DNA from 2 places in the Streptomyces sp. NPDC003393 genome. Region 2 is predicted to be linked to the other one. Evidence: riboswitches for the same ligand, from Rfam matches in the RefSeq annotation. Region 2 holds a riboswitch; the other holds the start of a gene.
What was found. Region 2 has a riboswitch for S-adenosylmethionine ahead of thrC (threonine synthase). Riboswitches for the same ligand answer to the same signal wherever they lie in the genome.
Positions count from the first base shown of each region.

Region 1 (9,853 bases), on a different contig from region 2:
GATCGGTGACGGGACCCGATCACTGGAAGTCGATGGCGGACAGTCTCAACGTCCCCTTCTCTTCGGTGAACACCACGATCCTGGTGCTCTCCTCGCTCACCTGCCAGCTCGGCGTGTTCGCCGCCGAGCGCGGTGACGTGAAGAAGCTCCGGGGCTGGTTCATCGTCACCTTCATCATGGGTGCGATCTTCATCGGCGGTCAGATCTACGAGTACACGAGCCTGGTGAAGGAGGAGGGCCTGTCGCTCTCCTCCGACCCGTACGGCTCGGTGTTCTACCTGACCACCGGCTTCCACGGCCTGCACGTGACGGGCGGTCTCATCGCCTTCCTGCTGGTCCTCGGCCGCACCTACGCGGCCCGGAGGTTCACCCACGAGCAGGCGACCGCGGCCATCGTCGTGTCCTACTACTGGCACTTCGTCGATGTCGTCTGGATCGGTCTCTTCGCCACGATCTACCTGATCAAGTAGCCGACGAACCGATCCAAGTCCGCAAGCATCGACGCAGAAGATCCTGACACCGGGGTAATCCGTGAAAAAGCTCTCCGCACGACGACGCCATCCGCTGGCGGCAGTCGTCGTCCTACTTCTCGCGCTGGCGGCCACGGGGGGGCTGTACACCGCGTTCGCGCCCGCGAGCAAGGCGAAGGCCGACGAGTCCGCCCAGTCCCTCACCATCGAGGAGGGCAAGAAGCTCTACGAGGTCGGCTGCGCCAGCTGCCACGGCACCGGTGGTCAGGGCACCACTGACGGTCCGTCCCTGGTGGGCGTGGGCGCCGCGGCAGTCGACTTCCAGGTCGGCACGGGCCGCATGCCGGCCCAGCAGCCCGGCGCGCAGATCCCGAAGAAGAAGGTCATCTACAGCCAGGGCGAGATCGACCAGCTCGCGGCCTACATCGCCTCCCTGGGTGCCGGCCCCAACGTGCCGACGAAGAACGAGTACAGCCCGGAGGGCGCGGACATCGCCAAGGGCGGCGAGCTGTTCCGCACCAACTGCGCGCAGTGCCACAACTTCACCGGCAAGGGCGGTGCGCTCACGCACGGCAAGTTCGCCCCGGACCTCGAGGGCGTCGCGCCGAAGCACATCTACGAGGCCATGCAGACCGGCCCGCAGAACATGCCCTCCTTCCCCGACACCACGCTGTCGTCGAAGAACAAGAAGGACATCATCGCGTACCTGAACGCGGTCAACGGTGACGAGACGGAGAACCCCGGCGGTCTGGAGCTGGGCGGCCTCGGGCCGGTCAGCGAGGGTCTGTTCGCGTGGATCTTCGGTCTCGGCGCGCTGATCGTCGTCGCCGTGTGGGTCGCCGCCCGGACCGCAAAGGCCAAGAAGTCATGAGTAGCCAAGACATTCCAGAAGAGAACCTGCCTGCCGAGCAGGGCGCGGCGCACGGCGCCGTGAAGGTCGCGGACGAGAGGAACCCGTTCGCCGACCCGGGCCTGCCGCCCCACGAGCACCGGATCCAGGACCTCGACGAGCGGGCCGCCAAGCGGTCCGAGCGCACCGTCGCCCTGCTGTTCACGGTGTCGATGCTGGCCACCCTCGGCTTCATCGCCTCCTTCGTGACGATCCCGAACGACGAGTCGATCTACGTCTTCCCGATCGGGCACGTCAGCGCGATGAACTTCGCGCTGGGCCTGACCCTGGGCGTCGCGCTGTTCTGCATCGGCGCGGGCGCGGTCCACTGGGCCCGCACCCTGATGTCCGACGCGGAGATCGCCGACGAGCGTCACCCGATCGAGGCGTCCCCCGAGGTCCGCACGAAGGTCCACGCCGACTTCAAGCAGGGCGCCAAGGAGTCCGCGATCGGCCGCCGTCCGCTGATCCGCAACACCCTGCTGGGTGCGCTCACGCTGGTGCCGCTGTCCGGCCTGTTCCTGCTGCGCGACCTCGGTACGCTGCCCGGCACGAGCCTGCGCCACACCATGTGGGCCAAGGGCAAGCGCCTGGTCAACATGAACACCAACCAGCCGCTGCGTCCCGAGGACGTCGCCGTCGGTTCGCTCACCTTCGCCAAGCCCGACGGCCTGGAGGAGGCGGACGAGGACTTCCAGACGGAGATCGCCAAGGCGGCCCTGATGATCGTCCGGCTCCAGCCGGACAACATCAAGGACAAGCGCGAGCTGGAGTGGTCGCACCAGGGCATCGTCGCGTACTCGAAGATCTGCACCCACGTCGGTTGCCCGATCTCCCTGTACGAGCAGCAGACGCACCACGTGCTGTGCCCGTGCCACCAGTCCACCTTCGACCTCTCCGACGGTGCCCGAGTGATCTTCGGCCCCGCCGGTCACGCCCTGCCGCAGCTGCGCATCGGCGTGGACAGCGAGGGTTACCTCCAGGCGCTCGGCGACTTCGAGGAGCCCGTCGGTCCTGCATTCTGGGAGCGCGGATGAGTACTACAGCGAGCCACACGACCCGCTCGCGCGGGAAGGAACCGGCCGGCGAGAAGCTCGCCGACTGGGTCGACGGCCGGATGGGCATCTACAGCCTGGCCAAGGCCAACATGCGCAAGATCTTCCCCGACCACCCGTCGTTCATGCTGGGTGAGGTCTGCCTCTACAGCTTCCTGATCATCATCCTCACGGGTGTGTATCTGACGCTGTTCTTCCACCCCTCGATGAACGAGGTGGTGTACCACGGCAGCTACGTCCCGCTCCAGGGACAGCTGATGAGCGAGGCGTTCAACTCGACCCTGCACATCTCCTTCGAGGTGCGTGGTGGTCTGCTCATCCGGCAGATCCACCACTGGGCGGCGCTGGTCTTCCTCGCCGGCATGTTCGTGCACATGATGCGCGTGTTCTTCACCGGCGCGTTCCGCAAGCCGCGTGAGATCAACTGGATGTTCGGCTTCCTGCTGTTCGTCCTCGGCATGTTCACCGGCTTCACCGGTTACTCCCTGCCGGACGACCTGCTCTCCGGCACCGGTGTCCGCTTCATGGAGGGCGCGATCCTGTCCGTGCCGATCGTCGGCACGTACCTGTCGTTCTTCCTCTTCGGCGGCGAGTTCCCCGGTCACGACTTCGTGGCCCGGTTCTACTCGATCCACATCCTGCTGCTGCCGGGCATCATGCTCGGCCTGGTGGTCGGCCACCTGATCCTGGTCTTCTACCACAAGCACACGCAGTTCGCGGGCCCCGGCAAGACCAACAACAACGTCGTCGGCATGCCGTTCATGCCGGTCTACATGGCCAAGGCCGGAGGCTTCTTCTTCCTGGTCTTCGGTGTCATCGCGGCCATCGCGGCGGTCGCGCAGATCAACCCGATCTGGGCCATCGGCCCCTACCGTCCGGACCAGGTGTCCACCGGAGCCCAGCCCGACTGGTACATGGGCTTCTCCGAGGGCCTGATCCGTACGATGCCGGGCTGGGAGATCAACTTCTGGGGCCACACCCTCGTGCTGGGCGTGTTCGTCCCGCTGGTGATCTTCCCCTTGGTCCTGGTGGCGATCGCGGTCTACCCGTTCCTCGAGTCCTGGGTCACCGGCGACAAGCGCGAGCACCACATCCTGGACCGACCGCGCAACGCCCCGACCCGCACGGCCTTCGGCGCCGCGTGGATCGCGTGGTACTTCGTGCTGCTGGTCGGCGGTGGAAACGACCTGTGGGCCACCCACTTCCACCTGTCGATCAACGCCATCACCTGGTTCGTGCGGATCTCGTTCTTCGTCGTGCCGGCCATCGTGTTCGTCATCACCAAGCGGATCTGCCTCGGCCTGCAGCGCCGGGACAAGGAGAAGGTGCTGCACGGCCGCGAGTCGGGCATCATCAAGCGCCTGCCGCACGGTGAGTTCATCGAGGTGCACGAGCCGCTCAGCCAGGAGCAGCTGTACACCCTCACCGCTCACCAGCAGTACGAGCCGGTCGAGCTCGGTCCGACGGTCGACGAGAACGGCGTCGAGCGGAAGATCTCCGGCACGCAGAAGCTGCGCGCCAAGCTCAGCGGCGCGTTCTACGGCGAGGACAGCCAGATCCCTAAGCCGACCGTCGAGGAGTACAAGGAGATCACGAGCGGCCACGGCCACCACTGATCACTCAGTCCGAGCGTCGCCACGCCACGGCCGAAGGGCCCCGTCCGAACCCCGGACGGGGCCCTTCGCGGTGCGTCGGGCTGGATAGGGTGGAGTCGTTCGAGATGCGCGTCCCGCAGTCCGGGACACCGACCCAGGAGCGGCTTATGAACGCTGTGACCCCCGCTGGAGGCGACACCGCGGCGGGCCGTTCCTGGCCCCGGGTGCTGAACGGACTGCTGGACGGCCGGGACCTGACCGCCGACGACACCGCCTGGGCCATGGACCGGATCATGGGCGGTGAGGCGACGGACGCCCAGATCGCCGGATTCGCGGTGGCGCTGCGGGCCAAGGGTGCGACCGTCGAGGAGATCACCGGGCTGGTCCGCACGATGTACGAGCACGCGAACGTGATCGAGGTGCCGGGCGCCACCGTCGACATCGTCGGCACGGGCGGCGACGGCGCGAAGACGGTGAACATCTCCACCATGTCGTCGATCGTCGTCGCCGGCACGGGTGCGAAGGTCGTCAAGCACGGCAACCGGGCCGCGTCCTCGGCCTCCGGGGCGTCCGACGTGCTGGAGAAGCTGGGCGTCAATCTCGACCTGAGCCCCCAGCGGGTGGTGGAGGTCGCCGAGGAGGCCGGGATCACCTTCTGCTTCGCGGTGAAGTTCCATCCGGCACTGCGCCACGTGGGCGCCGCACGCGGGCAGTTGGGGATCCGTACGGTGTTCAACGTGCTCGGTCCGCTGACCAACCCGGCGAAGGTGAGGGCGCAGGCGGTCGGTGTCGCCGTGGCCCACGAGGCGCCGATCGTGGCGGGCGTCTTCGCCGAGCGCGGGAACTCCTCCCTGGTCTTCCGGGGCGACGACGGCCTGGACGAGCTGACCACCACCGCGACCTCGCGGGTGTGGGTCGTCCGTGACGGCAGGGTCACCGAGGAGGCCTTCGACCCGCGGGACGTGGGCATCGGCCTGGTGCCGGTGGAGGCGCTGCGCGGCGCCGACGCCTCCTACAACGCGGAGGTCGCCCGGCGCCTGCTGGACGGCGAGCAGGGGCCCGTACGGGACGCCGTCCTGCTGAACTCGGCGGCCGCCCTGGTCGCGCTGGAGCCGGGCTCCGGCACTCTGGTGGAGCAGATCAGGTCCGGCATGGAGAAGGCGGCGGAGTCCATCGACTCCGGGGCCGCCCGGCGCACGCTGGAGCGCTGGGTGACGGCCAGCAACGCATGACGTGACGGCGGGTGTCGTGGTCCCGCGATCCGGACACGGGTTGCGGGACCACGATCACCTCGCGTACGTTCCTTCCAGGTCATGAGTGACAGCCATGAGGCCCCGGCCGGCTGTCCGGCAACCCTCCGTCCGTGGCGGGGTGCCCCGGGTGAGGACCAGGCCGTAGGCAGCTGGGTCTACGGCAAGCGCGGACCCCTCACACGCTTGTGAAGAGCGTGGGGCCAGGGGTCCTGGTCGTACGAGGGAGCCTTCCGTGAGCAAGCGAATGCGATAGGGCCGCAGAGCCCCGCCTCCGCATCCCCCTTTTTCACCTTCACCCACGCTCGAGCCGTGCCCGCTCGCGTGGTGATTCCACCTGCTTCCACGGGAGTTCACCCATGTCCGTCTCCACCCTTGCCACAGACCAGTCCGTTCGTTCCCCGCTGCCCGTTCTGGGCAGGGATGTCACCGTGCCGCTCGTGACGGGTGGTGAGGTCACCTACGCCGCCCTCGACTACGCGGCCAGCGCCCCCGCGCTCCAGCGCGTCTGGGACGACGTGGCGGCGTACGCGCCGTACTACGGCAGCGTCCACCGCGGCGCCGGCTACCTCTCGCAGCTGTCCACCGACCTGTTCGAGAACGCCCGCGGCACGGTCGCCGAGTTCCTCGGCTGCCGCGAAGGGGACCAGGTGGTCTTCACCCGTTCGACGACGGACTCGCTGAACCTGCTGGCCCGTGCCCTCCCCGCCGGCTGCCGGGTGTTCGTCTTCGAGACCGAGCACCACGCCTCACTGCTGCCCTGGGAGTCGCTCCACGCCGCCCGGGGGAGGGACGCGCGGGTGACGTACCTCGACGCCCCGCGCACCCCGCAGCAGGCCGTGGCCACGCTGGAGCGGGCGCTGGCCGACCGCGAGCCCCACGGCCCGGCCCTGGTCTGCGTCACCGGTGCCTCCAACGTCACCGGCGAGCTGTGGCCCGTACGGGAGCTGGCCGCCGCCGCGCACGCGCACGGCGCCCGGATCGTCCTGGACGCCGCCCAGCTGGCCCCGCACCACCCGGTGTCGGTCTCGGACCTGGACGTCGACTATGTGGCCTTCTCCGGCCACAAGCTGTACGCCCCCTTCGGCTCCGGGGTGCTGGCGGGCCGCGCCGACTGGCTGCGCCAGGCCGAGCCGTACCTCGCGGGCGGCGGCGCGAGCCGCCGGGTCGCACGGCGCACCGACGGGGGAGTGGAGGTGGAGTGGCACGACGGCGCCGCCCGCCACGAGGCCGGCTCGCCCAACGTCATCGGCGCCTACGCCGTCGCCTCGGCCTGCAAGGCGCTGACGGAGGCCGGCTTCGACAGCCTGGTGGCCCGTGAGCAGCGGCTGATCCGCCTGGTGCGGGAGGGCCTCGCCGACGTCCCCGAGGTGCGGATCCTCTCCCTGTTCGGGGACGACGCCCCGCGCGTCGGCGTGATCTCCTTCGTGGTCGAGGGCTGGAACAGCTCCCACTTCGCCGCCGCGCTCTCCGCCGAGTACGGCATCGGCGTGCGCGACGGGCTGTTCTGCGCCCATCCGCTGGTGCGCACCCTGCTGGGCAGCGACCCCCGCACGCAGGGCGAGTGCGGCGCCCCCGAGGCCGCGCCCGGTGAGAGGTCCCTCAACGCCGTCCGCATCAGCTTCGGCGCGGGCACGCCGGACGAGCACGTGGCGCGGTTCGTGGCGGCGGTGCGGGAACTGGTGCGCGACGGCGCGAAGTGGCGGTACCGCACGGAGGACGGCCGCTGCGTCCCCGCGGTGTGACCCCGGGTCCTTCGGCGAGGCGGCGTCCGGGCGGTCGGGTCAGGAGTCCAGCCCGATGGCGAACGCCGCCTCCAGGTCGTGCTGTGAGTAGGTGCGGAACGCCACGTGCGTGTCGGTGGCCTCGACACCGGGGATCTTGCTGATCCGCCCGGGGATGATCTCCGCGAGGTCCTCGTGCCGGCGCACCCGGACCATGGCGATCAGGTCGTACGTGCCCGTGACGGAGAAGACCTCGCTCACGCACTCCAGCGAGGCGATCCGCTCGGCGATCTCGGGGATCCGGTCCACGCTGGTCTTGATGAGGACGATCGCGGTGATCACGGCTGGTTCTCTCCCTCGGGGGCCGGAGCAGGGGTGACCTTCACTCTAGTGGGCCGCCCGTACCTCGCCCACGCGTAGGCGAAGCCCAGCCCGAAGCCGATGACGTGGGCCAGGTAGGCCACCCCCGGGCCCTGGCCGGCCTGTCTGGCGGCCAGCCACTGCAGGGCCGCCCAGAACGGCAGCACCACCCACGCGGGCAGCCGCAGCGGCAGGAAGAACAGGAACGGGAAGAGGCTGGTCACCCGGGCCCGCGGGAACAGATACAGAAACGCCCCCAGGACCGCCGAGATGGCGCCCGAGGCCCCCACCAGCGTCTGCCCGGAATCGGCGTGGGCGGCGGCGTAGCCCAGCAGGGCCAGGTAGCCGCAGCCCAGGTAGAACAGCGTGAACTGAGTGCGGCCCATCCGCTCCTCGGTCATCGCCCCGAAGACGTGGAGGAAGAGCATGTTGCCCAGCAGATGCACCCAGCTGCCGTGCACGAACAGGGCCGTCGCGGGGGTCAGGGCGGCCCGTGGAGCCCCGGAGAACAGCTCGGCGGGGATCACCCCCCAGCGCTGGAAGTAGGACCGCTGGGCGAGCAGCAGCGCGTTCCCGCTGCCGTAGAAAGGAGTGAGGCCCGAGGCCGGGCCGAGCACGAACACGAGACAGCACAGGACGACCAGCGCACTCGTCGCCGGCGCCGGCATGGTCCGTACCGCCCTGAGGGCCCTGACCGTCCGGGCCGCCACCGCGTTCCTGTACCCGCTCATGTGCACAGAGCATGGCGTACCAGGACGCATCGGCATGGACCGCCTCGCCGCCGTGGACACCCGGGCGGCGAGTGCTCACCAGGCCGTAGGGTTACGAGCCGGCGCTCCAGGGAAGCTGGCGCGTCACGGACACTGGAAGGAAGGCGAACAGGTCGCGATGACGGTTCCCCTGCCGACCGCCACCACCCGGTGGCGCTGCACCCTCTGTGGCAACCTCACCCGCTTCGACGTGACGCGCTCGTCGAAGGTCGTCGAGTACGTACACCTGGACCTGGCCGGAGAGCCCACGGTCGAGGAGCGCGAGGTGGTCAGTGAGACCATCGAATCGGTGCGCTGCCGCTGGTGCAACGCCGTGGACAAGGTGGAACTCGTGGACAGGCCGGGCGCCGGCTCCTGAGCGGAGCGGGCCCCGCACAGGTGATCCCCCACCGGGGGTCCCGCAAGCATTGGGGTGACGGATGGTGGAGACACAAGGCGGGGAGCCGGACGACGGCGCCGCTGAGGTGCTCGACCGTCCGCTGCCCGACGGGGTGCGCCGCCGGGTCGTGCAGATCATTGCCGACGCCTTCGGCCGCCTGACGGTCGCCGAGCTGCCCGCACAGCTGCGGCAGTACGCCCGGTTCGCCCCCAACCGCAGGGCCAAGTTCGCGGGCAACGCCATGGCGGCGGCGCTGGAGACCGACACGCTGTTCCGGCAGCGCGTCGGGGAGAAGTTCAGAGAGGTCCAGCCGGAACTGTGCGGCGCCCTGGACTCCGGCTCGCCGCCCGCGGCCGCGGAGCCGCTCGACGTGGCGGCCGCGGCCTATGTGCTGCGCCCCGCGGGCTGGGTGAAGCTGGTGACCGCCGCCGGCGAGGAGGCCCAGCGCGCGCACGCCGAGCGCGTCGACGAGGAGAGCCGGGCCGAGCTGGAGCGGCTGCGCGCGCAGCTCGACGCGGCCCGCGAGCAGACGCGCACCGAGACCGAACGGCTGCGCGCCGAACTGGACTCGGCCAAGAAGGAGACCGAGTCGCTGCACCGCAAGCTGCGCGCCGCGCTCAGCGACGTCAAGCGCGGTGAGGCCGCCCTGCGCAAGGCGCGTGCCGAGACGGAGGCCCTGCGCGCCGAGGGGCAGGCGCAGGTGTCGGCCGCCGACAGCGAGACCCGGCGGCTCAAGGCCCGCCTGGGCGAGGCCGAGGCCGCCCTGGAGGCCACCCGCAGAGCGGCCCGCGAGGGACGCAGCGTCGAGGACATGCGGGTCCGGTTGCTGCTGGACACCATGCTGGACGCGGCCCAGGGGCTGCGCCGTGAACTGGCCCTGCCGCCGGTGTCCGTCCGGCCCGCCGAGACGGTGGACGCGGTCGAACCGGGACGGATGACGCCGAAGGACATCGCCGCCCGCGCCCTGTCCGAGCACGACCCCGCGATCCTCGACCAGTTGCTGGCGCTGCCCCAGGCCCATCTGGTCGTGGACGGCTACAACGTCACCAAGACCGGCTATCCGCAGATGCCGCTGGAGAAGCAGCGGCTCCGGCTGCTCGGGCAGCTCTCGCAGCTCGCCGCGCAGACCGGCGCCGAGGTCACCTGTGTCTTCGACGGGGCCGAGCTGGCCGCGCCGGTGCTGCTCGCGCCGCCGCGCGGCGTGCGGGTGCTGTTCTCCAAACCGGGTGTCACCGCAGACGAGTTGATCCGTCAGCTGGTGCGGGCCGAGCCGCCCGGCCGGCCGGTCATCGTCGTCTCCACCGACCGTGAGGTGGCCGACGGCGTCGCCCGGGCGGGGGCGCGCCCGGTGGCCTCGCTGG
Region 1 covers NZ_JBSFRB010000041.1:58,261-68,113, forward strand. The annotation lists gene ctaE (aa3-type cytochrome oxidase subunit III) at 1-470, shown strand, start outside; gene qcrC (cytochrome bc1 complex diheme cytochrome c subunit) at 532-1,341, shown strand; gene qcrA (cytochrome bc1 complex Rieske iron-sulfur subunit) at 1,338-2,396, shown strand; gene qcrB (cytochrome bc1 complex cytochrome b subunit) at 2,393-4,030, shown strand; gene trpD (anthranilate phosphoribosyltransferase) at 4,177-5,241, shown strand; SAM riboswitch class IV at 5,319-5,435, shown strand; gene ACWDUZ_RS30725 (aminotransferase class V-fold PLP-dependent enzyme) at 5,619-7,004, shown strand; gene ACWDUZ_RS30730 (Lrp/AsnC family transcriptional regulator) at 7,044-7,325, opposite strand; gene ACWDUZ_RS30735 (rhomboid family intramembrane serine protease) at 7,322-8,074, opposite strand; gene ACWDUZ_RS30740 (hypothetical protein) at 8,232-8,471, shown strand; gene ACWDUZ_RS30745 (NYN domain-containing protein) at 8,533-9,853, shown strand, end outside.
Region 1: another riboswitch for S-adenosylmethionine. It lies ahead of ACWDUZ_RS30725 (aminotransferase class V-fold PLP-dependent enzyme); the one in region 2 lies ahead of thrC (threonine synthase).

Region 2 (9,853 bases):
CGTGCACGGCCTCGGCCACCCTCGCCCAGCCGGCGAGCTGCTCCTCGCCGTGGAACCGCGGCACCCGGCTGCTCTCACCGGCCGACGGGTGCCCGACGTAGGTGCCCTCGGTGACGATCAGACCCACACCGGCCGCGGCCCGGCGGGCGTAGTACGACACCACGTCCTCGCCGGGGATGCCGCCCGGGGAGAACCTGCGGGTCATCGGGGCCATCACGATCCGGTTGGGGACGCTCAGGCCGTTCGGCGTGACGGGACGGGACAGGACCGAGGCCGTACGGGAGGCGGATCCCGGGGCGGCGGGCCCGGACTCGGGGGCCGGTCCGGAGGCGGTGACTGTCATGGGGGGCTCCTTGCGGGACAGGTCTGCGGCACGGATACCGCATGGTATGTGCACACGCATGGAACACGTACAGTGGTGTCGGCCGTGAGATGTGTTACGTCCCGCCCGGCGCCCCGCCGAAGCGACCCGGAACACGCCCGAGGGCGGCACCCCCTGTCTCCAGGGGGTGCCGCCCTCGGTGTGAAGGACGGTCGATCAACCGGAACCGGTCGATCAGAAGTCCATGTCACCGCCCGGCATGCCGCCGCCGGCCGGCGCGGCGGCCTTCTCCGGCTTGTCGGCGATGACGGCCTCGGTGGTCAGGAACAGCGCGGCGATGGAGGCGGCGTTCTGCAGCGCGGAACGGGTCACCTTCGCCGGGTCGATGATGCCTTCCTTGACCAGGTCGACGTACTCGCCGGTCGCGGCGTTCAGGCCGTGACCCGGGGTCAGGTTGCGCACCTTCTCCACCACGACGCCGCCCTCGAGGCCGGCGTTGACGGCGATCTGCTTCAGCGGGGCCTCCAGGGCGAGCTTCACGGCCTGGGCGCCGGTCGCCTCGTCACCCTCGAGCTCCAGCTTCTCGAAGACGTTGGTGGTCTGGAGCAGGGCCACGCCACCACCGGCGACGATGCCCTCCTCGACGGCCGCCTTGGCGTTGCGGACGGCGTCCTCGATGCGGTGCTTGCGCTCCTTGAGCTCGACCTCGGTGGCGGCACCGGCCTTGATGACCGCGACACCGCCGGCGAGCTTGGCCAGGCGCTCCTGGAGCTTCTCGCGGTCGTAGTCGGAGTCGCTGTTCTCGATCTCGGCGCGGATCTGGTTCACCCGGCCCTGCACCTGCTCCGTGGAGCCGGCGCCGTCGACGATCGTGGTCTCGTCCTTGGTGATGACGACCTTGCGGGCGCGGCCCAGCAGGTCCAGAGACGCGTTCTCCAGCTTGAGGCCGACCTCCTCGGAGATGACCTCGCCGCCCGTGAGGATGGCGATGTCGCCGAGCATGGCCTTGCGGCGGTCGCCGAAGCCCGGGGCCTTGACGGCGACGGACTTGAAGGTGCCGCGGATCTTGTTGACGACCAGGGTCGACAGGGCCTCGCCCTCGACGTCCTCGGCGATGATCAGCAGCGGCTTGCCCGACTGCATGACCTTCTCCAGCAGCGGGAGCAGGTCCTTGACCGCGGAGATCTTGGAGTTCGCGATGAGGATGTACGGGTCCTCGAGCGACGACTCCATGCGCTCCATGTCGGTGGCGAAGTAGGCGGAGATGTAGCCCTTGTCGAAGCGCATGCCCTCGGTGAGCTCGAGCTCCAGGCCGAAGGTCTGCGACTCCTCGACGGTGATGACGCCTTCCTTGCCGACCTTGTCCATGGCCTCGGCGATGAGCTCGCCGATCTGGGTGTCGGCGGCGGAGATGGAGGCCGTGGAGGCGATCTGCTCCTTGGTCTCGACCTCCTTGGCCTGGTCGAGCAGGGCGGCGGAGACGGCCTCGACGGCCTTCTCGATACCGCGCTTCAGAGCCATCGGGTTGGCACCGGCGGCGACGTTGCGCAGGCCCTCCTTGACCAGGGCCTGGGCGAGAACGGTCGCGGTGGTCGTACCGTCACCGGCGACGTCGTCCGTCTTCTTGGCGACTTCCTTGACCAGCTCGGCGCCGATCTTCTCGTACGGGTCCTCGAGCTCGATCTCCTTGGCGATGGAGACACCGTCGTTGGTGATCGTGGGGGCGCCCCACTTCTTCTCGAGGACGACGTTGCGGCCCTTGGGGCCGAGGGTCACCTTGACGGCGTCCGCGAGCTGGTTCATGCCGCGCTCGAGGCCGCGCCGCGCCTCCTCGTCGAACGCGATGATCTTGGCCATGTGAAGTGGTCCCTCCAGGACTGGGGGTGATTCCTTCGGACCGCGCCCGCGCCCGCGACGGACGGCTCGCCGGCCTCGTGGTTCCTTGCCCCACCCGGCCCGCGGGCCTCACCGACCCGGTCCTTCGCTGTCACTCTCACCTTCAGAGTGCTAACGCCAATGATTAGCACTCGACCCACCCGAGTGCAAGGCGTGCTCGCGAAGCGAGCCTCCTCGGGGCGCGACGGCCGGGGTGGCGGCCCACGCGTACGGCGACACGCCGAGGGGCCCGCACCCCGGGTGGAGGTGCGGGCCCCTCGAAAGCTGATCGCTTGCGGTGGTCGCGCGAATCAGGCCGTGACGCGGACCATGTCCGCCTGCGGGCCCTTCTGACCCTGCGAGATCTCGAACTCGACCCGCTGGCCCTCTTCCAGCGAGCGGTAGCCGTCCATCTGGATCGCGCTGTAGTGGACGAAGACGTCCGCACCACCGTCGACCGCGATGAAGCCGTACCCCTTCTCCGCGTTGAACCACTTGACGGTGCCCTGAGCCATGCCTAACTCCCCTATTACTGGCCCTTGCACAGATCCACACTTCGCGGACCCGGGTCAGACCTCACCCCCCGTGGACGGGGGCGTGCGCCGGAACGCGTCGACCGCGGCTGAATGTATCTGTCCAACTGCCGTCTGCAACAGGTCAATCGGACGAGAATTCTGGACGGACGGGGTCCGGAATATGACGAGAATTCAGCTTGATTCAGGGCAAGTCGGGCCCCACAAACAAGACAAATGCCGCGAAAAGCCCGCACACTTTGGCTACTTCTTATCGGCGTGCGGCAGGAAACCAGGACTTACCGATCCGTGGACCGGGGGCGCGTTCCCCAACTCTACCGCGCTCAATCACTCAGAACGGCCCCCTCCGCTTCCCTTACGGAGGGGGCCGTTCCGTGAACAATCGGTAATCGAATTACCGAGGGTAATGGTCAGCCGCCGGCGACCGCGGGGATGATCGACACACCCGCGCCGTCCGGGGTGGCCGTCTCCAGTCCCTGCTCGAAGCGGACGTCGTCGTCGTTGACGTAGACGTTGACGAAGCGGCGCAGCTTGCCCTGGTCGTCCAGGACGCGCGCGGCGATGCCCGTGTGGTTCTTCTCCAGGTCGGAGATGACCTCGGCGAGGGTCGCGCCCTCGGCGTTCACCTCGGCCTGTCCGCCGGTGTAGGTGCGCAGGATGGTGGGGATGCGAACGGTCACGCTCATACGAGGCCAGCCTCTCGGAAGGAGTCCAGGGTCGGGCGGATGGTGGCGGTCAGGCCGGTGCCGGCCACCGCGTCCAGCGTCTTCAGGCCGTCGCCGGTGTTCAGGACGACGGTGGTCTTCGTCGGGTCGAGGGCTCCGCTGTCGATCAGCTTCTTCGTGACGCCGACCGTGACGCCGCCGGCGGTCTCCGCGAAGATGCCCTCGGTGCGGGCGAGCAGCTTGATCGCGTCGACCACCTGCTGGTCCGTCACGTCCTCCACCGCACCGCCCGTGCGGCGCGCGATGTCCAGCACGTACGGCCCGTCGGCCGGGTTGCCGATCGCCAGCGACTTGGCGATGGTGTTCGGCTTCTGCGGGCGCACCACGTCGTGCCCGGCCTTGAAGGCCGTGGACACCGGCGAGCAGCCCTCCGCCTGGGCGCCGAAGATCTTGTACGGCTTGTCCTCGACCAGCCCGAGCCTGATCAGCTCCTGGAGGCCCTTGTCGACCTTGGTGAGCTGGGAGCCGGAGGCGATCGGGACGACGATCTGGTCCGGCAGCCGCCAGCCGAGCTGCTCGCAGACCTCGTACGCCAGCGTCTTGGAGCCCTCGGCGTAGTACGGCCGCAGGTTGACGTTGACGAAGCCCCAGCCCTCGCCGGCCGGGTCGCCGATCAGCTCGGAGCAGAAGCGGTTCACGTCGTCGTAGTTGCCCTCGATGCCGACGAGTTCGCCGCCGTAGATCGCGGCCATGACGACCTTGCCCTGCTCCAGGTCGTGCGGGATGAAGACGCAGGAGCGGAGGCCGGCGCGGGCGGCCGCGGCGCCGACGGCGCCCGCGAGGTTGCCGGTGGAGGAGCAGGACAGAGTGGTGAAGCCGAAGGCGCGGGCGGCCTCCAGGGCCTGGGCGACCACGCGGTCCTTGAAGGAGTGCGTCGGGTTGCCGGAGTCGTCCTTCACGTACAGCCCGCCGGTGACGCCGAGTTCACGGGCGAGGCGGTCGGCCTTGACGAGCTTGGTCCAGCCGGGGTTGAGGTTCGGCTTGTCCGCCACGTCCGCCGGGACGGGCAGCAGCGGCGCGTAGCGCCAGATGTTCGCGGGGCCGGCCTCGATCTTCTTGCGCAGCTCCTCGGTGTCGTAGGCCGAGAAGTCGTAGGCGATCTCCAGCGGGCCGAAACACTCCTCGCAGGCGAAGACCGGGCCGAGGGGGACGCGGTGACCGCACTCGCGACAGCTCAGGGCCGCGGCGGGGCCCAGGTCGACGGTGGATCCGGAGGTGCTGCTTGCGACAGTCTGCACAGCCATGTGAGGCGAGGCCCTTTCTCCTCATCTTCCTCACGACGCATCTCGCCGTGAGACGGAATTGGCACCTTCCCTGGCCTGGCGCCTCGCGGAGACGAGTCCGGCTCAGGGGGGTTGCCGGGGCTTCGTCGGGCCGTGTCCCTCTGCCCCTCTGGATGAGCGGTATTCGGTTGTGAGTCGCGGGTGATGACCCCCGGCATGCGATGGTCATCCGCGTTGTTCAAGACTGTAACCGACGGCCGGGACAGTGAGAGGGGGACGTCCGAACCGCGAGACGGATCACACGAAGATGTGATCCACGCCGCGATCCGGACACCGCCGGTCCCGGCCAGCGAGCCGAGCAGGAGTGAGGAGCCGTCGATCGTGCTGGAAGAAGTCGAGCGCTGGCTGAGCACGCGCTCCTGGTCCGTGACCGATCGCCCGCTCCAGACACTCCTGGCCGCAAAACGCGCGACCGGTTCCTCCATCAGTGTGGTGCTGCCCGCGCTGAACGAGGAGGAGACGGTCGGCGACATCGTCGCCGCCGTCCGCCGGGACCTGGTGGTGCGGGCGCCGCTCGTGGACGAGATCGTCGTCGTCGACTCCGGCTCCACCGACCGCACCGCCGAGCGGGCCGCCGCCGCGGGCGCCCGGGTCGTGCACCGCGACGCCGTACTCCCCCGCATCCCGGCCGTCCCCGGCAAGGGCGAGGTGCTGTGGCGCTCCCTGCTGGTCACCCGAGGGGACGTCATCTGCTTCGTCGACGCCGACCTGAGGGAGTTCTCCTCCGACTTCGTCACCGGGATCGTGGGCCCGCTGCTCACCGACCCGGACGTGCACCTGGTCAAGGCGATGTACGACCGTCCGCTGACCGTGCCGGGCACCGGCGGCGCCCCGACCGGGCAGGGCGGCCGGGTCACGGAGCTGATGGCCCGCCCGCTGCTCAACATGCACTGGCCGCAGCTGGCCGGCTTCGTGCAGCCGCTCGGCGGCGAGTACGCCGCCCGCCGCTCCCTGCTCGAACAGCTGCCGTTCCCCGTCGGCTACGGCGTCGAGCTGGGCATGCTGGTCGACGCGCTGCACCTGGTCGGCCTGGACGCCCTCGCGCAGGTCGACGTGGGCGTACGCAAGCACCGCCACCAGGACGGCCAGGCGCTCGGCCGGATGGCCGCCGCGATCTACCGCACCGCCCAGCTGCGCCTGGCCCGCGGCCATCTGATCCGCCCCGCCCTCACCCAGTTCGAGCGCGGTGAGGACGGCTTCGAGCCGCGCACGTACTCGGTGGACACCGAGGAGCGCCCGCCGATGAACGAGATCGCGGAGTACGCCACCCGGAAGGTGGCCTGAGCGCGGGTTCGGCCGGGGCCCGGCCGTCAGCCGGCGACACCGTCCGACCAGCGCCAGCGGCCCGCCGCGTCCCGCTCGCAGGTCAGGTACTCGCCGCCCTTGCCGTAGGTGCTCATGCCGTGGTGGCGCTGGGCGCAGAACTGGCCGTCGGCGTAGCAGTTGCCGGCCGGGCTGGTGATCGCGCAGGCCGTGCCGCCGCCACCGCTGCCGCCGCTTCCCCCGCCGCCGTGGGCGGTGGAGGCGGTCGGCGTGGGCGCCGGGGTGTACAGCAGCCGGCCGGCGCAGTCGCGACCGTCGCGGGCCAGGGTGAACGTCACTTCGCCGGCGTGGGCGCGCTGGTCGCAGACCTTCTCGCTCGCTCTCCAGGACGAGGCCCGGCGGCCGGTGCCCTGGAGCCGGACGACGTAGCCGACGCCGCTCGCCTTGGCGGCGGCGATGGCCGTGCCGATGCGGGCGCCGGTGTAGTCGCGCAGCGTGGGGGTCGGCGTCGGGGTGGGGGTGGGCGTCGGGGTAGGGGTGGGGCTCGCGGGCTCCGTGCTCGCCGGCTCCTCGGACTGCTGCGCTCCGGCGGCCGCGGTCGCCGGGGCCGAACGTGCCGCCTTCGGCGTCCCGGAGTCACCGTCGTCGCAGCCGGCCAGCACCAGCGCGCCGGCCAGGAGCAGCACCGGGCCGAACCGGCGCACGCGTATGAAATGCACGAACCCCACCCCTCACGGACCGTCCGGCACCCTGCCCGGACGGAGATCACCAGAAGACACCCAACATCCTCATGTCCATCACATGTTCTTCACAAGTCTTCGGCGGCGGGATCCGTGCCGAGTGATCCCCGGCCACGTTTGAGCGTTCCAGGGGCGGGCTAGGTTGAGGACCATGGCTGCAACGCACGGTGCCGAGGTGCTGGTCGCGTCCAATCGCGGGCCGGTTTCGTACGGGATCAGCGAGGACGGCTCGCTCCAGGCCCGACGCGGAGGCGGAGGACTGGTGTCCGGGCTGTCCGCGATCGGACCGGACGCGGGCGCGGTATGGGTGTGCGCCGCGCTGAACGACGCCGACCGGGAGGCCGTACGCCGCTACGCGTGTGAACGCCGACTGCCGTCGGAGGCGACCGGCGGACAGCGGGTGCGGATGCTGGACATCGACCCGAAGGTGTTCTCCGACGCCTACAACGGCATCGCCAACTCGGTGCTGTGGTTCGTCCACCACATGCTGTACCAGACGCCGCTTGAGCCCGTCTTCGACCAGGAGTTCCGGCGCCGGTGGGCGTCCTACGAGGCCTACAACCGGGCCTTCGCCGAGGCGCTGGCCCAGGAGGCGGCCGAGGGCGCGGCCGTGGTGGTGCAGGACTACCACCTGACCCTGGTGCCGGGGATGCTGCGCGACCTCCGGCCGGATGTACGCATCGGTCACTTCTCGCACACGCCGTGGGCCCCGGCGGACTACTTCCGGATGCTGCCCGACGACGTCGCCGGGCAGGTGCTGCGCGGCATGCTGGGCGCCGACCGGCTGGGCTTCCTCACCCGGCGGTGGGCGGACGCGTTCACCGGGTGCTGCGAGGCGCTCGTGGGCGGGCTCGGGGACACCCGGGTCGGGGTGCACGGGCTGGGCGCGGACGCCGAGTTCCTGCGGGAGCGCTCGCACCGGGCGGACGTCTTCGAGTGGATGGCGGCGCTGCGCGAGGAGATCGGCGCGGCCCCGGACGGCGGCCCGCGCCGGACGATCGTGCGGGTGGACCGTACGGAGCTGTCGAAGAACATCGTGCGGGGCCTGCTGGCGTACCGGCAGCTGCTGGAGCACCACCCGGAGTGGCGCGAACGGGTGGTGCATCTCGCGTTCGCCTACCCCTCGCGGCAGGACCTCGCCGTGTACCGGCACTACACGGCGGAGGTGCGGCGGCTCGCGGACGAGATCAACGGGCGGTACGGGACCGCCGGGTGGCGGCCGGTCGTGCTGCACGTCGAGGACGACTTCGCGCGGTCGCTGGCGGCGTACCGGATCGCGGACGTGGCGCTGGTCAACCCGATCCGGGACGGGATGAACCTGGTCGCCAAGGAGGTGCCGGTCGTCTCGGACTCCGGGTGCGCGCTGGTGCTGTCGCGGGAGGCGGGGGCGTACGAGGAGCTGGGGGAGGACGCGGTGGCCGTGAATCCGTTCGACGTGGTGGGGACGGCGCAGGCGCTGCACCAGGCGTTGAGCATGCCGGGGGCGGAGCGTGCGGAGCGGACGAAGCGGCTGGCCGCGGCGGCGACCGCGTTGCCGCCGGCCCAGTGGTTCCTGGATCAGCTGCGGGAGTTGGACCGACTGGGGTAGGCGGGGGTGCTGTGGGGTGGGTGCGCCTGCCCGCTCGGGGGCTCCCCGCAGGGGACCGGCGCCCACCCGAGCCGCCCTGCCGCACGACGGCCCGCAGGGCGCGTGGCACGGCCGCCCGCGGGCCGCGGCTTCGCACGGCCGCCCGCGGGTCCTACAGCCACGCCGCCAGTGTCCGCAGCAGCGCCACCACGCCCGCCGGGCCGTCCACCACCAGGTCCGCCCGCTCGGCCAGTTCGGTGACCTCCGCGCTGCCGCTGCACACCAGCACGCCGGGCACTCCGTCGGAGCGTAGCTTGTCGACCGCGGCGAAGGCGGGGAGGTCGCCGAGGTCGTCGCCCGCGTAGAGGACCGAGGTGGCGCCCAGGGCGCGGACGTAGTCCGACAGGGCCACGCCCTTGTCCATGCCCGGCGGGCGCAGTTCGAGGACCATGCGGCCCGGTTCGACGATCAGGCCGTGGCGGGCGGCCAGCTCCGCCAGGGGCTCGCGGAGCAGCTCGTACGCGGCCCGGGGGTCGTCCGCGCGGCGGGTGTGGACCGCGAGGGAGCGGCCCTTCTCCTCGGTCCAGGTGCCGTGCCAGGCGCCGATCCGGTCGAGGAAGCCCGGCAGCTCGGCACGCACGGCGGCCACTCCCGGATGCGGGGCCGGTGCGGTGAGCCTGCCGGTGGCGGCCTCCCAGCGTTCGGCGCCGTAGTGGCCGAGGACGACGAGATGCTCCAGGCCGGGTACGCCGGCGAAGCCGCCGTGGCGGACCGCGACGCCGGCCGGGCGGCCGGTGACCACCGCGACGGCGGCCACCTTCGGCGCGAGCGCGGCGAGCGCGGGCACCGCCTCCGGGTGCGCGCGGGCCTGGTCCGGGTCGGCCACGATCGGGGCCAGCGTGCCGTCGAAGTCGAGGGCGATCACCGCCTTCTCCGGGTGCGCCAGCAGCGCGGCCAGTCCGTCCCTTCCGGCCCGTGTGGCGGGGGTCGGCAGGGAGTGGCCGGCGTCGGTCGGGTTCGTCTGGTGACTGTCCTGGCTGCCCATGTGCCGAACCTATCCACCGCGGGCCGCGGCCACTCCTCAGCGTTCCGACCGGCGCGCCTCGCGCACCCGGCGCAGCCGGTTCACCGTCACCGGGTCGTGCGCCAGGGCACGGGTGTCGTCGAGGAGCGCGTTGAGCAGCTGGTAGTAGCGAACGGGTGACAGGCCCAGCTCCTCGCGTATGGCGCGCTCCTTCGCGCCGGGGCCGGCGAAGCCGCGTCGCTCCAGGGCGAGGATGTCCCGTTCCCTGCGGTCCAGGCTCCTCGCCGGCCCCTCCCGCTCGTCGCCCGCGTCGTCCATGGGTGCACCGTAGCTCCTGCCACGGACAACGAGGCCCGGCCCGGCGGTCCCGCTAGCCCGCGTTCTCCGCGCTGCCCGCGTCGTCCGCGCCTCGCGCGGTCCGCCCGCTCTCCGCGCTCTCCTCCTCCGACGCCTTCTCCTGGAGCCGGTTCAGAACCGCGGTGGGGTCGCCTCCGGGGCTCACCGTCCGGCCGATCTGCTTC
Region 2 covers NZ_JBSFRB010000022.1:92,122-101,974, forward strand. The annotation lists gene ACWDUZ_RS21775 (NADH:flavin oxidoreductase) at 1-343, opposite strand, end outside; gene groL (chaperonin GroEL) at 557-2,179, opposite strand; gene ACWDUZ_RS21785 (cold-shock protein) at 2,509-2,712, opposite strand; gene ACWDUZ_RS21790 (MoaD/ThiS family protein) at 3,141-3,416, opposite strand; gene thrC (threonine synthase) at 3,413-4,699, opposite strand; SAM riboswitch class I at 4,718-4,858, opposite strand; gene ACWDUZ_RS21800 (glucosyl-3-phosphoglycerate synthase) at 5,060-6,022, shown strand; gene ACWDUZ_RS21805 (hypothetical protein) at 6,049-6,720, opposite strand; gene ACWDUZ_RS21810 (alpha,alpha-trehalose-phosphate synthase (UDP-forming)) at 6,893-8,329, shown strand; gene otsB (trehalose-phosphatase) at 8,481-9,353, opposite strand; gene ACWDUZ_RS21820 (DUF3263 domain-containing protein) at 9,390-9,650, opposite strand; gene ACWDUZ_RS21825 (ABC transporter substrate-binding protein) at 9,703-9,853, opposite strand, start outside.